Regions from separate parts of the Idiomarina sp. UBA4520 genome, predicted to be linked through region 1. Evidence: predicted binding sites of a transcription regulator. Region 1 holds the regulator's gene; each other region holds the start of a gene.
What was found. Region 1 encodes sigma-54, which starts transcription at its own class of promoters, with help from an activator protein. Its sites were predicted from a motif close to GTTGGCACGNNNNTNGNNT; they were not measured.
Positions count from the first base shown of each region.

Region 2: B3850_RS07200 (flagellar assembly protein FlgT) is a predicted target of sigma-54. The motif match lies at 3,506-3,524, and genes of this name have one in related genera.
Region 3: glnA (glutamate--ammonia ligase) is a predicted target of sigma-54. The motif match lies at 3,551-3,569, and genes of this name have one in related genera.

Region 1 covers NZ_DGMK01000004.1:151,136-156,985, forward strand. Annotated here, with positions in the region: gene B3850_RS02090 (KpsF/GutQ family sugar-phosphate isomerase) at 1-675, shown strand, start outside; gene kdsC (3-deoxy-manno-octulosonate-8-phosphatase KdsC) at 677-1,231, shown strand; gene lptC (LPS export ABC transporter periplasmic protein LptC) at 1,228-1,791, shown strand; gene lptA (lipopolysaccharide transport periplasmic protein LptA) at 1,760-2,296, shown strand; gene lptB (LPS export ABC transporter ATP-binding protein) at 2,298-3,023, shown strand; gene B3850_RS02115 (RNA polymerase factor sigma-54) at 3,045-4,505, shown strand; gene hpf (ribosome hibernation promoting factor) at 4,532-4,819, shown strand; gene ptsN (PTS IIA-like nitrogen regulatory protein PtsN) at 4,823-5,293, shown strand; gene rapZ (RNase adapter RapZ) at 5,284-5,850, shown strand, end outside.
Region 2 covers NZ_DGMK01000015.1:30,728-36,577, forward strand. Annotated here, with positions in the region: gene B3850_RS07175 (ABC transporter permease) at 1-94, shown strand, start outside; gene B3850_RS07180 (ATP-binding cassette domain-containing protein) at 78-740, shown strand; gene B3850_RS07185 (CDP-alcohol phosphatidyltransferase family protein) at 733-1,359, shown strand; gene B3850_RS07190 (sterol desaturase family protein) at 1,352-2,149, shown strand; tRNA gene B3850_RS07195 (tRNA-Arg) at 2,159-2,232, opposite strand; gene B3850_RS07200 (flagellar assembly protein FlgT) at 2,274-3,437, opposite strand; gene B3850_RS07205 (LPP20 family lipoprotein) at 3,545-4,024, opposite strand; gene B3850_RS07210 (flagellar protein FlgN) at 4,083-4,484, opposite strand; gene flgM (flagellar biosynthesis anti-sigma factor FlgM) at 4,484-4,807, opposite strand; gene flgA (flagellar basal body P-ring formation chaperone FlgA) at 4,898-5,623, opposite strand; gene B3850_RS07225 (chemotaxis protein CheV) at 5,787-5,850, shown strand, end outside.
Region 3 covers NZ_DGMK01000022.1:48,820-54,669, reverse strand. Annotated here, with positions in the region: gene ntrC (nitrogen regulation protein NR(I)) at 1-971, opposite strand, end outside; gene glnL (nitrogen regulation protein NR(II)) at 964-2,022, opposite strand; gene glnA (glutamate--ammonia ligase) at 2,094-3,503, opposite strand; gene typA (translational GTPase TypA) at 3,842-5,680, shown strand; gene trhA (PAQR family membrane homeostasis protein TrhA) at 5,758-5,850, opposite strand, start outside.

The DNA.
Region 1 (5,850 bases):
AGTGGTGAAACATCAGAAGTTCTCAATATTTTGCCAGTTATAAAGCGCCTTGGTGTGCCGCTGATAGCCATGACAGGCAAACCCGAGTCGACACTTGCCCGACTGGCCGATACACACGTTTGCATTGCAGTAGCACAGGAAGCTTGTCCGTTAGGTTTGGCGCCAACAGCCTCGACGACAGCAACCCTGGTGATGGGTGATGCGTTAGCCGTGGCCCTGCTAAACGCCCGTGGCTTTACGGCGGACGATTTTGCACTGTCACACCCAGGCGGTTCCTTAGGTAAGCGTTTGCTGCTTCGTTTGCAAGACATTATGCACACCGGCGAACGTATTCCGTTAGTGTCAGAAAGTGCCATTATTCGTGATGCATTGCTGGAAATGTCGCGTAAAGGTCTAGGTATGACGGCAATTACCGACACACAAGGTCGACTGGCCGGTATTTTCACCGATGGCGATTTACGCCGCATTCTCGATAACCAAGTCGATGTACACACCACTTCTATTGCCGATGTTATGACTCGTTCTTGCACAACAGCAAATGCTGATATGCTGGCCGCAGAAGCCTTAAAACTTATGCAAGACCGCAAGATAAACGGCCTTATCATTACTGACCAGGAAGGCCGCCCTTGTGGCGCAATGAATATGCATGACTTACTGCAAGCAGGAGTTCTGTAACATGGAATGCATTAATACTTGGTATGGCGACATCGAAAAGCCATTGTTCGAGCGTTTTTCTCAAGTTCGACTGTTAGTGCTCGATATCGACGGTGTTTTTTCCGATGGTCGTATTTACCTCGGTAACGACGGTGAGGAACTAAAAGCTTTTCACACTCGTGACGGCTTTGGTATGAAAGCACTAAAAAATACCGGTATAGAAACAGCCGTTATAACTGGCCGTCAATCGGACATCGTTCAGCGGCGCATGCAGCACTTGGATGTGTCTAACATTTATCAGGGACAAACGGATAAAACCCAGGCGTTCAACGAGCTTCTGTCTCAACACAACTTAAGTGCGGAACAAACCGCTTATGTGGGTGACGACACGCCGGATCTTGCACTAATACAACAGGCAGGCATTGGCGTAGCGGTGAAAGACGCACACCCGTCTGTTCAGCAACAGGCACAATATATTACCCGGTGCGCTGGCGGTTTTGGTGCCGTACGTGAAGTATGCGATTTAATTATGTTGAGCCAGGGGCTTTTGCATGACGCCAAAGGAGCCAGTGTGTGAATTGGCGTATCGTCGGTATTATTGTCCTTTTGTTTGGCTTAGGACTCTTACTTGTGCTGCGTCCTTTTAGTGATGACGGCGAAGAAGGCGCTGCTACTGCGACAAAGTTGATGCAGCCGGACTTTACGGCCTACGGCCTTGAGACCAAGATATTTGAGAGTGATGGTGCTTTGGCGCACCAAATTCGCTCTGAAGAAATGGCACACTACAACCAAATTGGTTTGACCGAACTGAAACAGCCAAAGTATTCCGTTTTTTCACAAGACGGTACTGAAACCTGGCAAGTCAGTGCGGAGCAAGGTACCTTTTACGATGACAAAACGCTGATTCTGGAGCGCAGTGTCGAGATACAGGCTTTGCAGGAAAGTTCACCAATACAACGCATCATGACAGAATACCTGGTTATAGACTTAGCCAATGAGTCCATGAGTACTGAATACCCAGTAATAATGCGAGGGCCACAAGTGGTCGTTCGTGGTGATGGTTTAAGCGCCGACATGAGCGCAGAAATAATGGAGTTAAAACGACATGTTAAAACGGTTTTCCAGCCAAAGTCTTAGCTTCCTGGCGCTATTAGTGCTTCCTTTGGCTGTTATGGCGCAAGGAAAAGCTGACTTTAAAAAGCCGATGGAAGTCGAGTCGAGCCACGAGCAGTTCGACATCAAGAATAATAAGCTAGTACTGACTGATAACGTTATCATTCGGCAAGGTACCTTGCTTATTAACGCTGACCGACTTGAAGCCTCTGCCAGTGAAAACGGTGAACAAGCAGACACCTTTATTGCGGAAGGCTCTCCGGCAACCTATACACAAACGCTGGAAAACGGAAATGAAATTAGTGCTCAAGCCAATAAGATAACCTACTTCCAGACTGAGCAGCGGCTTGAACTCAGTGGCGATGCAAAAATTTCGCAAGGTACCAGTAGTTCAAGTGGCGATACTATTGTTTATGACTTGGCTGAGCAAACCATCTCGGCAAGCAGTTCTGATACCGATAACGGACGCGTGATTACGATATTTACGCCGAAAACAAAAGACGACAAAAACGATAACGAGAACCCTTAATATGGCAACCTTACGAGTTAAACATCTCGCCAAAAGCTTTAAGCGTCGTCAGGTTGTAAAAGACGTTAGTCTGGAAGTCAGTCAGGGCCAAATTATTGGGCTGTTAGGCCCAAATGGCGCAGGGAAGACAACAACCTTCTATATGATTGTCGGCTTGATCAACAGCGACAAAGGCCAGATTTTACTGGATAAAGACGACTTAACCGCCCTGCCGATGCACGAGCGTGCTCGCCGCGGAATTGGCTACTTACCGCAAGAGGCGTCTATTTTCAGAAAATTGACCGTGCGTGATAACTTGATGGCTATTTTAGAAACTCGCAAAGAGCTCTCTGCAAACGAGCGCGAAGAGCAGCTCGACTCGCTGCTGGAAGAGTTTAATATTGGGCATATCGCTAATAGCCTGGGCATGAGTTTATCTGGCGGCGAGAGGCGCCGCGTTGAAATCGCCCGCGCATTAGCTGCTGAGCCCACGTTTATTCTGTTAGATGAGCCTTTCGCAGGCGTTGACCCTATTTCGGTTATCGATATTAAGAAAATTGTTGAACATTTGAAGCAGCGTGGTATTGGTGTACTTATTACCGATCATAATGTCAGAGAAACGCTGTCCGTTTGTGAACACGCGTATATTGTTAGCCACGGAGAACTTATTGCCAGCGGAGATGCAGAAAGTATATTATCGAATCAACAGGTTAAAGACGTTTACCTCGGTGAGCAGTTCACCCTTTAATGTGATACCGGGACGATAACCATGAGACAAAGTCTGCAGCTAAAAATTGGTCAGCAACTGACCATGACGCCTCAGTTACAACAAGCTATACGCTTGCTGCAGCTCTCTTCGCTCGACTTACAGGCAGAGATTCAAGACGCTCTGGACAATAACCCATTGTTAGAAGTCGAGAGTGAGCAGTCCCAGGACAGCGACAGCGCGGATCATGTAAACTCCTTACATAAAGACGACAGCCAACGAGAAACATCCGACGTTATTAAAACTCAGGAAATGCCGGAAGATCTGCCTGTCGACAGTACCTGGGACGATACTTATTCGTCATCTACGCCAGTCAATGGCGCAGCATCGAGCAGTAAGTCGTACGACGGCGACTACGAGGTTTACCAAGGCTCAACCAGCGAATCTCTGCAGGATCATCTCATTTGGCAAATGCAGCTCTCACACTTTTCTGAGGAAGACACCGCCATTGGCGAAGCCATTATTGAGGCTATTGACGACAACGGTTATTTAACCGCAGATATCGACGACATTATAGAGTCTGTGCGCCTACCCGAGGTTGGCGAGGAAGAAGTTTGCATGGTACTCAAGCGCATTCAACATTTCGACCCTGTCGGAGTTGGTGCGCGCACAGTTAGTGAGTGTCTCGCCATTCAGTTAAGACAACTGGATGACCGCACGCCCTTCAAATATGACGCCCTAACCCTTGTTTGCGATCATATGGACTTGTTAGGCAACCGCGACTTTCGCAATATTCAGCGCAAGCTGAAGCTATCAGAAAACGACTTACGAGAAGTCATGCGCCTAATTCAGCAAATGCACCCACACCCGGGCGAACAAGTTGCTCAGCAAGAAGTCGAGTACGTTATTCCTGACGTTGCAGTCATGAAAAAGAATGGCCGCTGGGTGGTCGAATTAAACCCCGATAGCGTACCTAAATTAAAGGTCAATGAAGAATACGCGGCACTGAGTAAAGCGGCGAAGTCCTCGGCAGACAGTCAGTATATTAAAAACCATACGCAAGAAGCTCGTTGGTTTATTAAAAGCCTCGAAAGCCGTAATGAAACACTGCTGAAAGTTGCCAACTGCATTGTCCAGCGCCAGCAAGGCTTTTTTGAGTACGGCGAAGAGGCAATGAAGCCTATGGTACTCAACGATGTCGCCGAAGCGGTAGAAATGCATGAAAGTACTATTTCACGAGTGACAACGCAGAAGTTTTTACATTGCCCAAGAGGCATTTTTGAACTGAAATACTTTTTCTCTAGCCATGTCAGTACAGAAGGTGGAGGTGAGTGTTCAAGTACCGCAATACGTGCTTTAATTAAGAAGTTGGTCGCTGCAGAAAATCGTAGCAAACCATTAAGCGACAGCAAAATCGCTGAACTGATAGCCGAGCAAGGCATCAAAGTAGCGAGGAGGACAATTGCGAAGTACCGGGAATCATTGAATATTCCCTCATCGAGTCAACGCAAGAGTCTTTTATAACTTGTAAACTGCAGAAGGAAGACGTTATGCAAATTAATCTTACTGGTCATCATATCGATATCACTGAGTCTCTGCGTGAGTATGTGGATACAAAATTTGCTAAGTTAGAGCGCCATTTTGACCATATAACCAACGTTCACGTCATCCTTAATGTTGAAAAAACGAATCAAAAAGCAGAAGCTACCGTGCATTTGAACGGCGGCGAAATTTTTGCTGACTCTGTTCACGATGATATGTACGCAGCGATTGACGGCTTAATCAACAAACTCGACCGTCAGGTTATTAAACACAAAGAAAAAATGAAAAAGCATTAGTCCATGCAAATAAGTGAGTTGTTAAGCCCCGACTGCACCAAGTGTGCAGTCGAGGGTGCAAGTAAAAAGCGGTTATTAGAGACCATTAGCCAAATTGTTGCGCCGAAACTGTCAGGCATTACCCGTCATGACATTTTTGAAAGCCTTATAAATCGCGAGCGCTTGGGAAGTACCGGCATTGGTTTAGGTATTGCGATACCCCATGGACGACTCGCTAAAGCCAGCCATCCGGTTGCCGTATTATTGACGTTGGATGAGCCGATTGAATTTGACGCTATTGATAACCAGCCGGTTGATATTGTTTTTGCGCTGTTAGTGCCTGAGTCAGAGCATGAAAACCATTTACAGACACTGGCCGCAGTTGCACGTCGCATGAACGACAAAGATTGCACCAGAGCACTTCGCAACGCTGATACAGACAACGCACTTTATCAACTATTTATTGGGGAAGGTGAAGATAAGCCATGCAACTGATTATTGTCAGTGGTCGCTCGGGATCGGGTAAAACTATCGCCCTTCGAGTACTCGAGGATCTTGGCTTTTACTGTGTCGACAACTTACCCATTAGCCTACTACCAACACTGGTCCATGCGGTCATGGAACAGTATTCTAAAATTGCCATAAGCATTGACGTTCGCAACTTGCCAGAGCATTCAGAAGAGCTGCTCGATTCACTGAATTTTCTACCCAAAGGGGTTGAACCCGAAGTGCTATTTATTGATGCCGACGACAACACCCTGCTTAAGCGATTTGGTGAAACACGCCGGTTGCACCCGCTGTCGCAAAAAGAGTTACCTCTGGTTGATGCATTACAAGCCGAGCTTAAATTGTTAGAGCCCATTATGGAGCGCGCTACCTGGCGCCTCGACAGCAGCGACTTGTCATTGCATCAACTTAGCGAAGAGGTGCGAGAGCGTGTATTAGGCAGAGCAGATAAAAAACTGATTATCGTCTTTCAGTCCTTTGGTTTTAAGTACGGGCTGCCTAAAGACGCCGACTTTGTGTTTGACGCTCGCATATTGCCTAATCCG
Region 2 (5,850 bases), on a different contig from region 1:
ATTGCCACTTATTGTGTTTATTAGTGTAGGTCTGCTGAGTACAGGCTTAAAAGGCAAAAAAACAAAAGTGAAACGCTATGCTGACTATTCGTAATTTGGTTATTTTTTCCGAAACGACAGGCTCCTCAAACAGGCTGTTGCTTCGACTCAATAGCCTGGACATAAAACCTGGAGAAGTGGTGACGTTAATGGGTCCCAGCGGCGTGGGTAAGTCGACCTTACTGCGCTGGGTTCTCGGTGAGCCGTTAACGGACTTTTGCGTAAAGGGTGAACTGACGCTGAACAACAACGACATTGGTCAGCTATCAATAGCGCAACGGCGAATGGGCATGATGTTTCAAAAAGGCGGCTTGTTTCCGCATATGACGGTTGCCGAGAATTGCCTGTTCGCACAAAAGCCTCGCTCAACCCTCAATCGCAAAGCGCAAGCTGAAAAAGCAATGTCCATGCTGAGTACGCTGGGGTTAAACGACAAATGGGACCATTACCCGCATAGCTTAAGTGGCGGCCAGTATTCCCGAATTTCGTTACTTTGCGCGTTACTGGCAGAGCCAAAAGCCATGTTGTTGGACGAGCCGTTTTCGGCACTTGATGCTAATTTGAGGGAAGAAGTAAGAGACTGGACCTTCCAACAGTTGAAAGAAAACAAGATACCCACGCTGTTGGTCACGCATGATCGCACCGATGCTCATGGGCGTATTTTAACGGTGAATGGAGACAAAGAGATAGTGGATGATTGATCCTAAATTATTACCCATAACTCGTGCTGTGCTGGATGTTCCGGCCCGACTGTTGGTGAGGCTGGGCGTAACGGCTGACCAAGTCACGGTGTCCGGGTTTGTGGTTGGGTTACTGGCTGTGCCGTTATTGGCTTTGGAACACTACACGGCTGCGCTTATTGCTATTTTACTGAACCGGCTGGCCGACGGCCTCGACGGGGCAGTTGCCAGACGAACGCAACTGACCGATGCCGGTGGTTATATCGATATTGTGCTCGACTTTATTTTCTATAGTGCGGTGGTGTTTGGTTTTTTACTGGCATCTCCAGAGCAGCACGCCGTAGCAGCCGGAGTGCTACTGGTGACCTTTATGGGCACGGGGTCTACGTTTTTGGCATTTGCCAGCGTGGCGGGGAAGCGGGGAATCGAGAACCCTTCCTACCCCAATAAGTCACTGCACTATATGGGCGGTTTAACGGAAGGTTTTGAAACCATACTGGCATTTGTCGCATTTTGTCTGTGGCCTCAGCATTTTGCTGTGTTGGCGTATATATTTGCGGTGGCCTGCTGGATAACAGCAATAACCCGCATTGTGGCGGGTTACCGAACCTTAAAAAAGGGAGCAGCTGACAATGTCTGAAACAGCCTGGCGACTGAGCGTATTTGTGGGTGTGCTTATTCTCATGGTGTTGTGGGAGTATGCATTGCCTAAACGCCGGTCGCGTTACAGTCGAAAGCAGCGCTGGCCGGCAAACTTAGGCATTGTGGTTATTGATAGCGTGCTTTTAAGAATTATTGCCCCCATTGGTTTAACTGGCGTAGCGGTATGGGCTGAAAACAGCGGCTGGGGCGTATTTCATAGCGCAATAGCAAGCGGTGCGCCGTTTTGGCTGGTTGTGACATTAAGCATTCTTGCGCTCGATATTGCTATTTACTGGCAGCACCGGCTGTTTCACCGGGTGCCTTTGTTATGGCGGCTGCATCGGGTGCATCATGCGGACCCTGACTTCGATGTGACGACCGGTTTGCGCTTCCATCCGGTAGAAATTGTTTTGAGCTTTTTTATTAAAGCCGCTGCGGTTATCGCTCTAGGTGCACCGGGTGTTGCTGTTATTGTGTTTGAGATTATTCTGAATGCCTGTTCGCTGTTTAACCATGGCAATGTGGCCCTGCCCAAGCCGTTAGAAAAAGCGGTGCGAAAAATTCTAATTACGCAAGAATTGCATCGCATTCACCACAGTGTCGAAAAGGAAGAAACCAACAGCAATTACGGGTTTAGTGTGACTTGGTGGGACCACCTCTTCAAAAGTTTCACTCCCGCACCTAAAGCGGGCTCAGAAAACATTGATATTGGCCTGAAGGAATACCGTGACCAGGCAGTAACAACTAAAATTTGGGGCCTACTGAAAATACCTTTTATTCGTGGCTGAGTTGGCTTGCGTCCCCGGCAGGAGTCGAACCTGCGACCTATTGCTTAGGAGGCAATTGCTCTATCCAGCTGAGCTACGGGGACGTGCCGCGAATTATGCCAGAACCGGCAGACGGTTTCATCCCCTAGTCAATGGGGACAACCCAGTCTCTCACCTGCACGTTATGCAACATCTTGCCGCTGGTTAGCCGAGCGACAGCTGTGCTTTGTTGAACTTGCTGAACTTCCACCTCAAACTGGCTGACTTCCCATTTTTGGCGGAAGCGGCCCTGGTCGTCGGTAAAGTGGCTTGGGTGGAGAACTTTTAACTTATCGCCGACGTTCACACCATGCTGTTCGCCCAAATTAAACTGGACGGTTTTGTCATCGACCGCAATGACCCGACCTCGCACTGGCTTACAAACAAGCTTTTCTTTCACGCCACCGGCCAGGTCTTCTAAGCCACTGTCGAGAGCGGCGCCAAAAGGTTCGTCCCAGAAGTTAGCAGTAGCCACATCAACGGCTGCCGAGCGGTCAAACGTCCAGGGTTGAGTGTCTTCAACTCGGGCACGCGTCACCAGCTGGCCAGTGCTTGCATCTAATAAATAAAGGGTTAGTGCGTAATGGCGGTCAGGCGTTGATGACCATAACCAGCCTGAATCCGTATTCATCATAGCCAGGTCGTCAAATAATCCAAACACCACAAACTGACTGTCATTAGCCAGCCCAAGACTTCGTGCCATACGACCTAACTCTTCAAGGTTCAGACCACTTAAAGCGTTGTTTAGACCGGCGTGACGCTGCAAGGTATGCGCAATATGAATTTGGCTGCCAACACCGCCCAGAGTGCGGGAAAAGCGCTCAGCGGCAACTTCACCAATGTCCCAAATTTGGCCCCAGGTGCCATGGGCTCGATCACGAAGCTCAAACGGCACAATAGTGACGGAATTTTTGTAGCTACTGCGGGTGCAGTCACCTTCACGGTTCCAGATATCAGCACGTAATAGAACCACGACACGATCATCACGAACCTCTTCACGAACAATACTGACCTGATCAACATTGCCACGACTGGTCCACTGGGTTTCTGTGTTACTTAATACACCGTCGACAACTTGCTGAATACTGCTGATACTGCCACCGGTGGAGAGTAGGGCTTGCTGAAGAGCGTTTTCAATGGCTTGCTGGCGCGCCTTTTCGACATCGCCGTTAACAATACGCGCCGTACCCTGAGCTTCAATCCAGCGGGCGTCGCTTGGAAACGCAAGAAAAATAAGTGACGCGAGTAAAAGCAAGGTCTTCCAGTTCATGTGTCGTATCCCAGTCTTATCCAAAGTGTCGATTTATTGTCGGTCTTTGTGGTTTTCTCTGAAATAAACTGCAAGAACCCTGCCAAATTATGACTTAAAAGCGCCGCTTAATAATAAACAACACGTTTTACTTTTTGCTGGCGGTTGGTGCTTTGATACAAGCGGTGCACTTTCTCAAAGTCTAAACGCAACTCTGTCGCGTAATACTCGCCAACAGTGTAGGTTTTCACGACTTCGGCCCCGCGAATAACACCGTCAACCGATGCCTGAAAGCTGTCGTTATTTAACGCCCAGTCTTCCACCGAACTGCTACCGGCAATCCGTTGTCCGTAAACTTGCTCTGCAAGCTCTCGGTACGCAGCGAGTTTCGAGGCGCGCATAGCGTTTAGATCTTTCACTTGAGCCGAATCACCTGATTGCTTTTCAATAGGCGCATAGCCAACCGCGTTTAATACCGGAAAGGTGTCAGGCGTTTGAGTTTCCCATTCGACGTGCTTTTGATCGTACACAAAGTTGTTGTAAGCGGCACAACCGCTCAACAGCATTGATGAAAGGACAATACCCAGTGTCAAAATTTGCTTTGTCATAACGACCCCTACGGACTAAAACGTACTAATCGTTATAACGGCTGAAACGCAGAATTCTTTAACGAATTTTGCCTTTACTGTTGTAGGTAAGAGAGTCTTTGCGGGCTGACTGTAAAATACTTTGCTTGAGCTGATCAATGCTGTTCAGAGTGGACTGAACCACACGCTCATTGACTTGGTTTTGGTGCTGGATATTGGCAAGGGTTTGCTTGATAGACTCAACTGCAGTGGCTAACTGAGGGTCTTCTTTCAACGTGTCTTTATCGGGGTGCTCTGACAACAAAGTGTCGAGGCGTGTCACTTCGGCCAGAGCTTTTTCTTTTTCGGAAGTAATAGCAGGAACGTCTGCATGCTCGCGATCGACAATGGCATTTAGCTCGCGCTGTTGCAGCAAAGCCAGCCTATCTAGCGACTCCGCCATGTCATCAAGCAATTGGTTGACCGACGCGACTTCTGTCATTATTCGTCGTTACCGCCAGCGAAAAGATCAGATTCAAACTGCGCAAGTTTTGAGGCTAACTGCTCAACATTAATTTTGTATGAGCCGCTTTCAATTTCTGCTTTAATTCTGTCCACTTTAGCTTGGTCGATACCACTACTGTTCATGGCTTTTTCCTGCAAGCCGCCCAGTTGTTGCGCTTCGCTGGTTAAAGAAACCGCGTCACCACCTTTTTGAGAAACCGATGCAGAATTACCCGCCTGGCCGTTTTGAACCTGGCGATTGCTTGATTTGTTATCGATACTGGTGTTTTTCAATCCAGCATTATTGATGTTAATAGCCATTGTGTTGCCTCGCTAGATAGTAAGTCTCGGTTACTTATCGACCATATCCGAAAAAACTTAACTAAAAAATCCACTTTTTTGTAAAGTATTTTAAAGGTTGACGGTAACCTCGTTCAGCCCTGTCACAACCGCTTCTATCGACTTGCCTGAGCGGGCGTTTTTCACGACAACGGATTCGCCTTTTAAGCCGTCAGCTAACGCTTTTCCGTCAGCGGTAATTCTTAATGCTTTATTTTTAGCAACTATTGTAACCGTTTGGTCCTCACAAACAAGACAGGTATCGCTTGGTCGAATTGCCTGACCGGCGCCAATGCGCTTTTTGACGCGGGCGCCAATCAATAGTTCCTTTGTTGTATAAACGTTTGAGCGTATTTGGTTTAAATCGACTTCGGCAAAGGTTAAGTCGCTGTCGCTGATCATTTGGCCCGGAGACATAGGACCTGATGCGGTGACCACGTTTTTATAACGGTAAATTCTGACCGGCACATAGGTTCGCCAACCGTTTGCGGTAGCACACTTAATTTCTACGGTTGTGTAGCCATCTAACCTTGCGTTGCTCGCTAAGCCAACCTCTGGTGCCGCTGAACATCGCTTTGCTGTCATTCGGGGATCCAGGTTATTCGCAACAACGTCAATGCGACCACTTTCAGGTGCGCTGACCTGAGAGCGAACAAAATCATGCGCCAGAGTCTGTAATGCCTTATAATCGAGGCGTACGTCATTACTTTGTGCCAGCGCATTATTTGGGGTAAAGCCCAAGAGCAAAATCGTTATTGCAAAAAGCGAACTGATCAACAGCGATTTACGTACTATCATAAAAATATCCTGACGTTATCTACTAAGGTTATCTGGCTGCCTGCCGAAAAAAAACGGTATAACGTCAAAAGTTCGGCGGCTCGACCAATACATATTTGCTAATAGTAGTTTAAGCAAATACCGTGCCGAACAAAGGTAGCCTGCCATATTACAGGAGTGAAGCATGGCCAGTATTCTCGATTCAGTGAATCAGCGCACACAAATGGTCGGACAAAACCGACTGGAGT
Region 3 (5,850 bases), on a different contig from region 1:
TGCTCGATCAGTTTAGGGATATCATTTTTCCGTTCACGCAATGGCGGTAGTTTAAGCCGAATGACATTTAATCGATGATACAAATCGTCCCGGAACTGACCTTTAGCAACCAGCGCTTCCAATGATCGGTGTGTTGCTGCAATGACCCTAACATCGACCTCTACGGGTTGATGTGCCCCCACCGGATAAAATTGTCCTTCAGCAAGTACGCGCAGTAAACGAGTTTGCACTGACAGCGGCATATCACCTATTTCATCCAAAAAAAGCGTGCCACCATTGGCTTGTTCAAAACGTCCCATGCGTTTTTTATCAGCGCCGGTAAATGCACCGCGTTCATGCCCAAACAGCTCCGATTCGATGAGCTCCCCCGGAATAGCAGCCATATTTAACGCAATGAAAGGTTTCTCAGTTCGTGGACTGTGCTTATGTAATGCTCGCGCAACAAGCTCTTTACCCGTCCCTGTTTCTCCCGTTAACAGCACACTCACGCTGGATGACGACAATCGCCCAATGGCACGAAATACGTCCTGCATAGCAGGCGCTTCACCAATAATCTCAGGTACTTTTGCGGTTCTAGCTTGCTGCGAACCTTGTTTATTTTCAGCCGCATGCCGTAGTGCGCGGTCTACCGTTGTCAGCGCTTCATCAATATCAAACGGCTTAGGCAAATACTCAAACGCACCGCCCTGAAAGGCTTTGACTGTCGTATCTAAGTCAGAGTGAGCGGTCATAACGACTACCGGCATACCCGGGTAGTTTTCTTGCAGCCTTTTTAACACCGCCAGTCCATCGTCACCGGGCATGCGGATGTCCGTCATCACCACACTCGGCTGACTCTGTTCAAGTTCGCTGAAAAATGTAGCGCTGTCAGAAAAAGTGCGCACTCGATAACGACTGTTTGCGAAGGCCTTTTCCAATACCCAGCGAATGGACTCATCGTCGTCAATTATCCATAAACTTGCGTCAGTCATTTCCTGAGCCCTCACTCACATAAGGTAAATAGACAGAAAATTGAGTACGTCCCGGTTCAGAGCTGACCTCAATTTTGCCTTTATGCTGGTGCACAATGGTTTGCGCCAGAGACAGTCCCAGCCCCGTACCCTCTGCTCTACCGCTGACTAACGGATAAAACAGAGTGTTACGAAGCTCGTCAGAAATGCCAGGACCATTATCGATAAAGTGAACCACAGCGCATTGTCGGTAACGCTCTCCGAAAAGCGTTAACTGATGCTCAACTCGGGTTCTTACAATGAGCTTCCCTTTGCCGTTCATCGCTTGGGCTGCATTTTGTGCAATGTTTAAAAACACCTGCTCACAGCTTTCTTCGACAATCATAATGTCCGGCAATGACGGGTCGTAGTCGCGAACAATGCTCAGTGCATCGCCGTATTCATAAGATAAAGTCTTCGCCACGCGCTCCGTTATTTCATGCACATTGACCCGTTCTCGCTTGCCGGGTTTCATAGGGCCTAACAGACGGTCGACCAAAAAACGCAAACGGTCAGACTGACTGATAATTAAGTCCGTGTATTCTTTTAAATAATCGTCGTTCAGCTCACGCGCCAGCAGCTGTGCCGCACCGCGTAGTCCGCCTAATGGGTTTTTTATTTCATGCGCCATACCACGCAATAAATGCTGGGTAGCAAACAATTGGTTCCGCTGTTGGTCTTCCTGATTAATGCGGCGCAGTTGGTCCGCCTTGCGAAGCTCCATCAACAACAGTGTTTGACCGTCATCCTGAATGGTCTGAATGCACACATCGACGGTAATTCGATGCCCTGAATGCAAAGCGAATTCCGCATCCGTATTGAGCACTCTTTGCTCATAATGAAAGCAATTGGCAATGGTTTCACTGGCTAACGAGCACTGAAAAAAAGCCGTCGAGAAAGGCTCTCCAAGCAGACGCTTCGCACTATGATCAAATAGGGACTCCGCTGCCGAATTAACGTAACGAATAGTGAGGCTCTCGTCTAAAGCGAGTATCCCGGTCAGCAGCTGATTAATTAATGAGTTAATGTTCACAAGGGAAGATTAGCTTATGCACCATATTGGTGCAAATAAAAAGGGCGGTATAAACCGCCCTCTAAAGGTTGTTAAACACTGTAGTACATGTCGAATTCAACAGGGTGTGTTGTCTTCTTCAGTGTTTCAACTTCGTTGTACTTCAGACCAATGTACGCATCGATCATGTCATCGTCCATGACACCACCTTGCTTCAGGAAGTCACGGTCTTTATCCAGTGCTTCCAGCGCCATTTCTAACGAATGACAAACGGTCGGAATATCCTTTGCCTCTTCCGGTGGCAAGTTATATAAGTCCTTATCCATTGCATCACCCGGGTGAATCTTGTTACGAATACCGTCAAGACCAGCCATAAGCAGCGCAGTGAAACATAGGTAAGGGTTCGCGCTTGGATCAGGGAAGCGTACCTCAATACGACGGGCTTTAGCGCTAGACACCAACGGAATACGAATGGACGCTGAACGGTTACGCGCTGAGTAAGCCAGCATAACCGGCGCTTCAAAACCAGGAACCAAACGTTTATATGAGTTCGTTGATGCGTTTGCGAAGGCGTTAATCGCGCGAGCATGCTTAACAATACCGCCAATGTAATACAGCGCGGTTTCACTCAAACCAGCGTACTGGTCACCGGCAAATAGGTTTTCACCGCCTTTGTTCAGTGACATGTGTACGTGCATACCAGAGCCGTTATCACCAACTAATGGCTTAGGCATAAAGGTTGCTGTCATGCCATAAGAGTGCGCGACGTTATGAACAACGTATTTATACACCTGAAGCTCGTCGGCTTTAGTCGTTAAGGTGTTGAAACGGGTCGCTACCTCGTTCTGACCGGCTGTCGCCACCTCATGGTGGTGCGCCTCAACCACTAAGCCCATGTCTTCCATAACCAAACTCATGGTGCCACGAATGTCGTGAGCTGAGTCAACCGGTGGTACCGGGAAGTAACCGCCTTTAACACCAGGGCGGTGCGCCATGTTGCCTTCAGAATATTCACGACCCGAGTTCCATTCAGCTTCATCGGCATCAATTTTGTAGAACGAACCACTCATATCGGTACGGAAACGAACATCGTTGAACAGGAAGAATTCTGGTTCTGGACCGAAATAAGCTTCATCGGCAATGCCTGAGCTGCGCAAGAACTCTTCCGCACGTTTGGCGATAGAGCGTGGGTCACGGCTGTAACCTTGTAGTGTTTCAGGCTCTAAAATGTCGCAGCGAATGTTCAGGGTCATTTCATCAGTGAACGGGTCTAATACTGCCGACTCGTTGTCCGGCATCAGCACCATGTCTGATTCATTAATACCTTTCCAGCCCGCAATTGACGAGCCGTCAAACATTTTGCCTTCTTCAAAGAAGTCGTCATCGATTTGCGACACCGGGATAGTGACGTGTTGTTCTTTACCCTTAGTATCGGTAAAGCGTAGGTCGACGAATTTTACGTCGTTTTCTTTAATGGTATCGAAAATCTTATCAGCTGACATGTTGTCCTCCAGTAGACAGCGTCTTTTTAAAAGTAACAGGCACAGTATAGCAAAGCTTATGCCAATTTACTTTCCTTTATAAATCAAAAGGTTGCTTAAAATCATTTATTTCGCACCAACAAATTCGCACCACTATAGCCCATTACGCACCATGACGGTGCAAACGATCACAGTAAGTCTCGAAACTATTGTCCGATTATTCAGTAAAAATAGCGAACAAAAAACAATCAGGTCTTTTTTAATAGAGTCTAAGAAGGTAGAATACGCCGCTATTTTTCATAAACCCCCGTCGGAAGGGTTGGGTTTACACTCACTACCGACAAACACAGGCTTTCTTAATGACAACTCAGGCATTTGATATCAATAAGCTTCGCAACATTGCGATTATTGCGCACGTAGACCATGGTAAAACCACACTGGTCGACAAACTACTTCAACAATCTGGCACCTTAGAAAGTCGTGGTGAGCTCGAAGAGCGCATCATGGACTCTAACGATCTGGAAAAAGAACGCGGCATTACCATTTTGGCAAAAAATACAGCCGTTAACTGGCAAGACTACCGCATCAACATTCTGGACACTCCTGGACACGCTGACTTTGGCGGTGAAGTAGAACGTGTATTATCAATGGCTGACTCCGTATTGCTGGTGGTCGACGCTGTTGACGGTCCTATGCCGCAAACTCGTTTCGTTACACAGAAAGCGTTCGAGCACGGTTTGAACCCAATTCTTGTCATCAACAAAATCGACCGTCCCGGCGCTCGCCCTGACTGGGTCATGGACCAAGTATTCGACTTGTTCGATAACTTAGGCGCTACTGATGAGCAGTTAGACTTCCCTGTGGTTTACGCATCAGCTCTAAACGGTTGGGCGACTCGTGAAGAAGAAACGGTTGGCGACAACATGACACCGTTGTTCGAAACTATCGTCAATGAAGTTAGCCACCCGGACGCAGACCCTGACGCTGACTTACAGATGCAAATTTCGCAGCTGGATTACTCAAGCTACCTTGGCGTTATCGGTATTGGTCGTGTGACTCGCGGTAGCGTGAAAGTCAACCAACCCGTGACCATTGTTGGTGCTGACGGTAAAGAGCGTAGCGGTAAAATTGGTAAAGTATTTAACTACCTGGGCCTTGACCGCATTGACGCTGAATCAGCGCATGCAGGCGACATTTGTGCCATAACCGGTTTGGGTGAACTGAAAATTTCAGATACCGTTTGTGCGGTTGGCGCAGCTGAAGCAATGAAACCTCTAAGCGTTGACGAACCAACGGTTACCATGACGTTCCAGGTCAACACCTCTCCGTTCGCGGGTAAAGAAGGTAAGTTCGTTACTTCACGTCAAATTCTTGAACGCTTACAGCAAGAGCTGGTTCACAACGTTGCGCTTCGCGTTGAAGAAACGGACAACCCGGATAAATTCCGCGTATCAGGCCGTGGTGAATTGCACTTAGGTGTATTAATCGAGAACATGCGCCGCGAAGGCTTCGAACTGGCTGTATCTCGCCCGGAAGTTATCATCAAAGAAGAAGACGGTAAGAAAATGGAACCGTATGAGTCTTTGACGGTTGATATTGAAGAGCAGCACCAAGGTGCAGTCATGGAAAAACTTGGCTTACGTAAAGCCGAGATGACAAACATGACACCTGACGGTAAAGGCCGTGTTCGTGTCGACTTCGAAGTACCAAGCCGTGGCTTAATTGGCTTCCAGACTGAGTTCATGACATTAACGTCAGGCACAGGCTTGATGTACCACACGTTTGACCATTACGGCCCGCACAAAGGCGGCACTATTGGCCAACGCGTAAACGGCGTACTCATTTCGAACGCCCAGGGTAAAGCACTGACTTACGCACTGTTTAACCTGCAAGAGCGCGGTAAATTATTCGCAGCACACGGCGACGAAGTTTATGAAGGCCAGGTTATTGGTATTCATAACCGTTCGAACGACTTAACTGTTAACTGCCTTAAAGGTAAGCAGCTGACCAACGTTCGTGCTTCAGGTACAGACGACGCTCAAACACTGAGCCCGCCAATTAAGTACACACTGGAGCAAGCGCTTGAGTTTATCAACGACGACGAACTGGTTGAGGTTACGCCTGAATCTATCCGTATTCGTAAGCGTGCTTTAACAGAGAACGAGCGTAAACGCCTTGGCCGCGAGTCAAAAGGCTAAATAGACGTTTAGCAAATAAGAAACAGCCCCGCTTCGAATGCGGGGCTTTTTGTATTTAACGCTTTGTTTACCTAAGCCTAACTGGCTGCCATCATTTCTGGTCGCGGCAAAACAAAATAGAAAATAGAAAAGAAGTGAAAAATACTGCCTGCTAAGACAAACAAATGCCA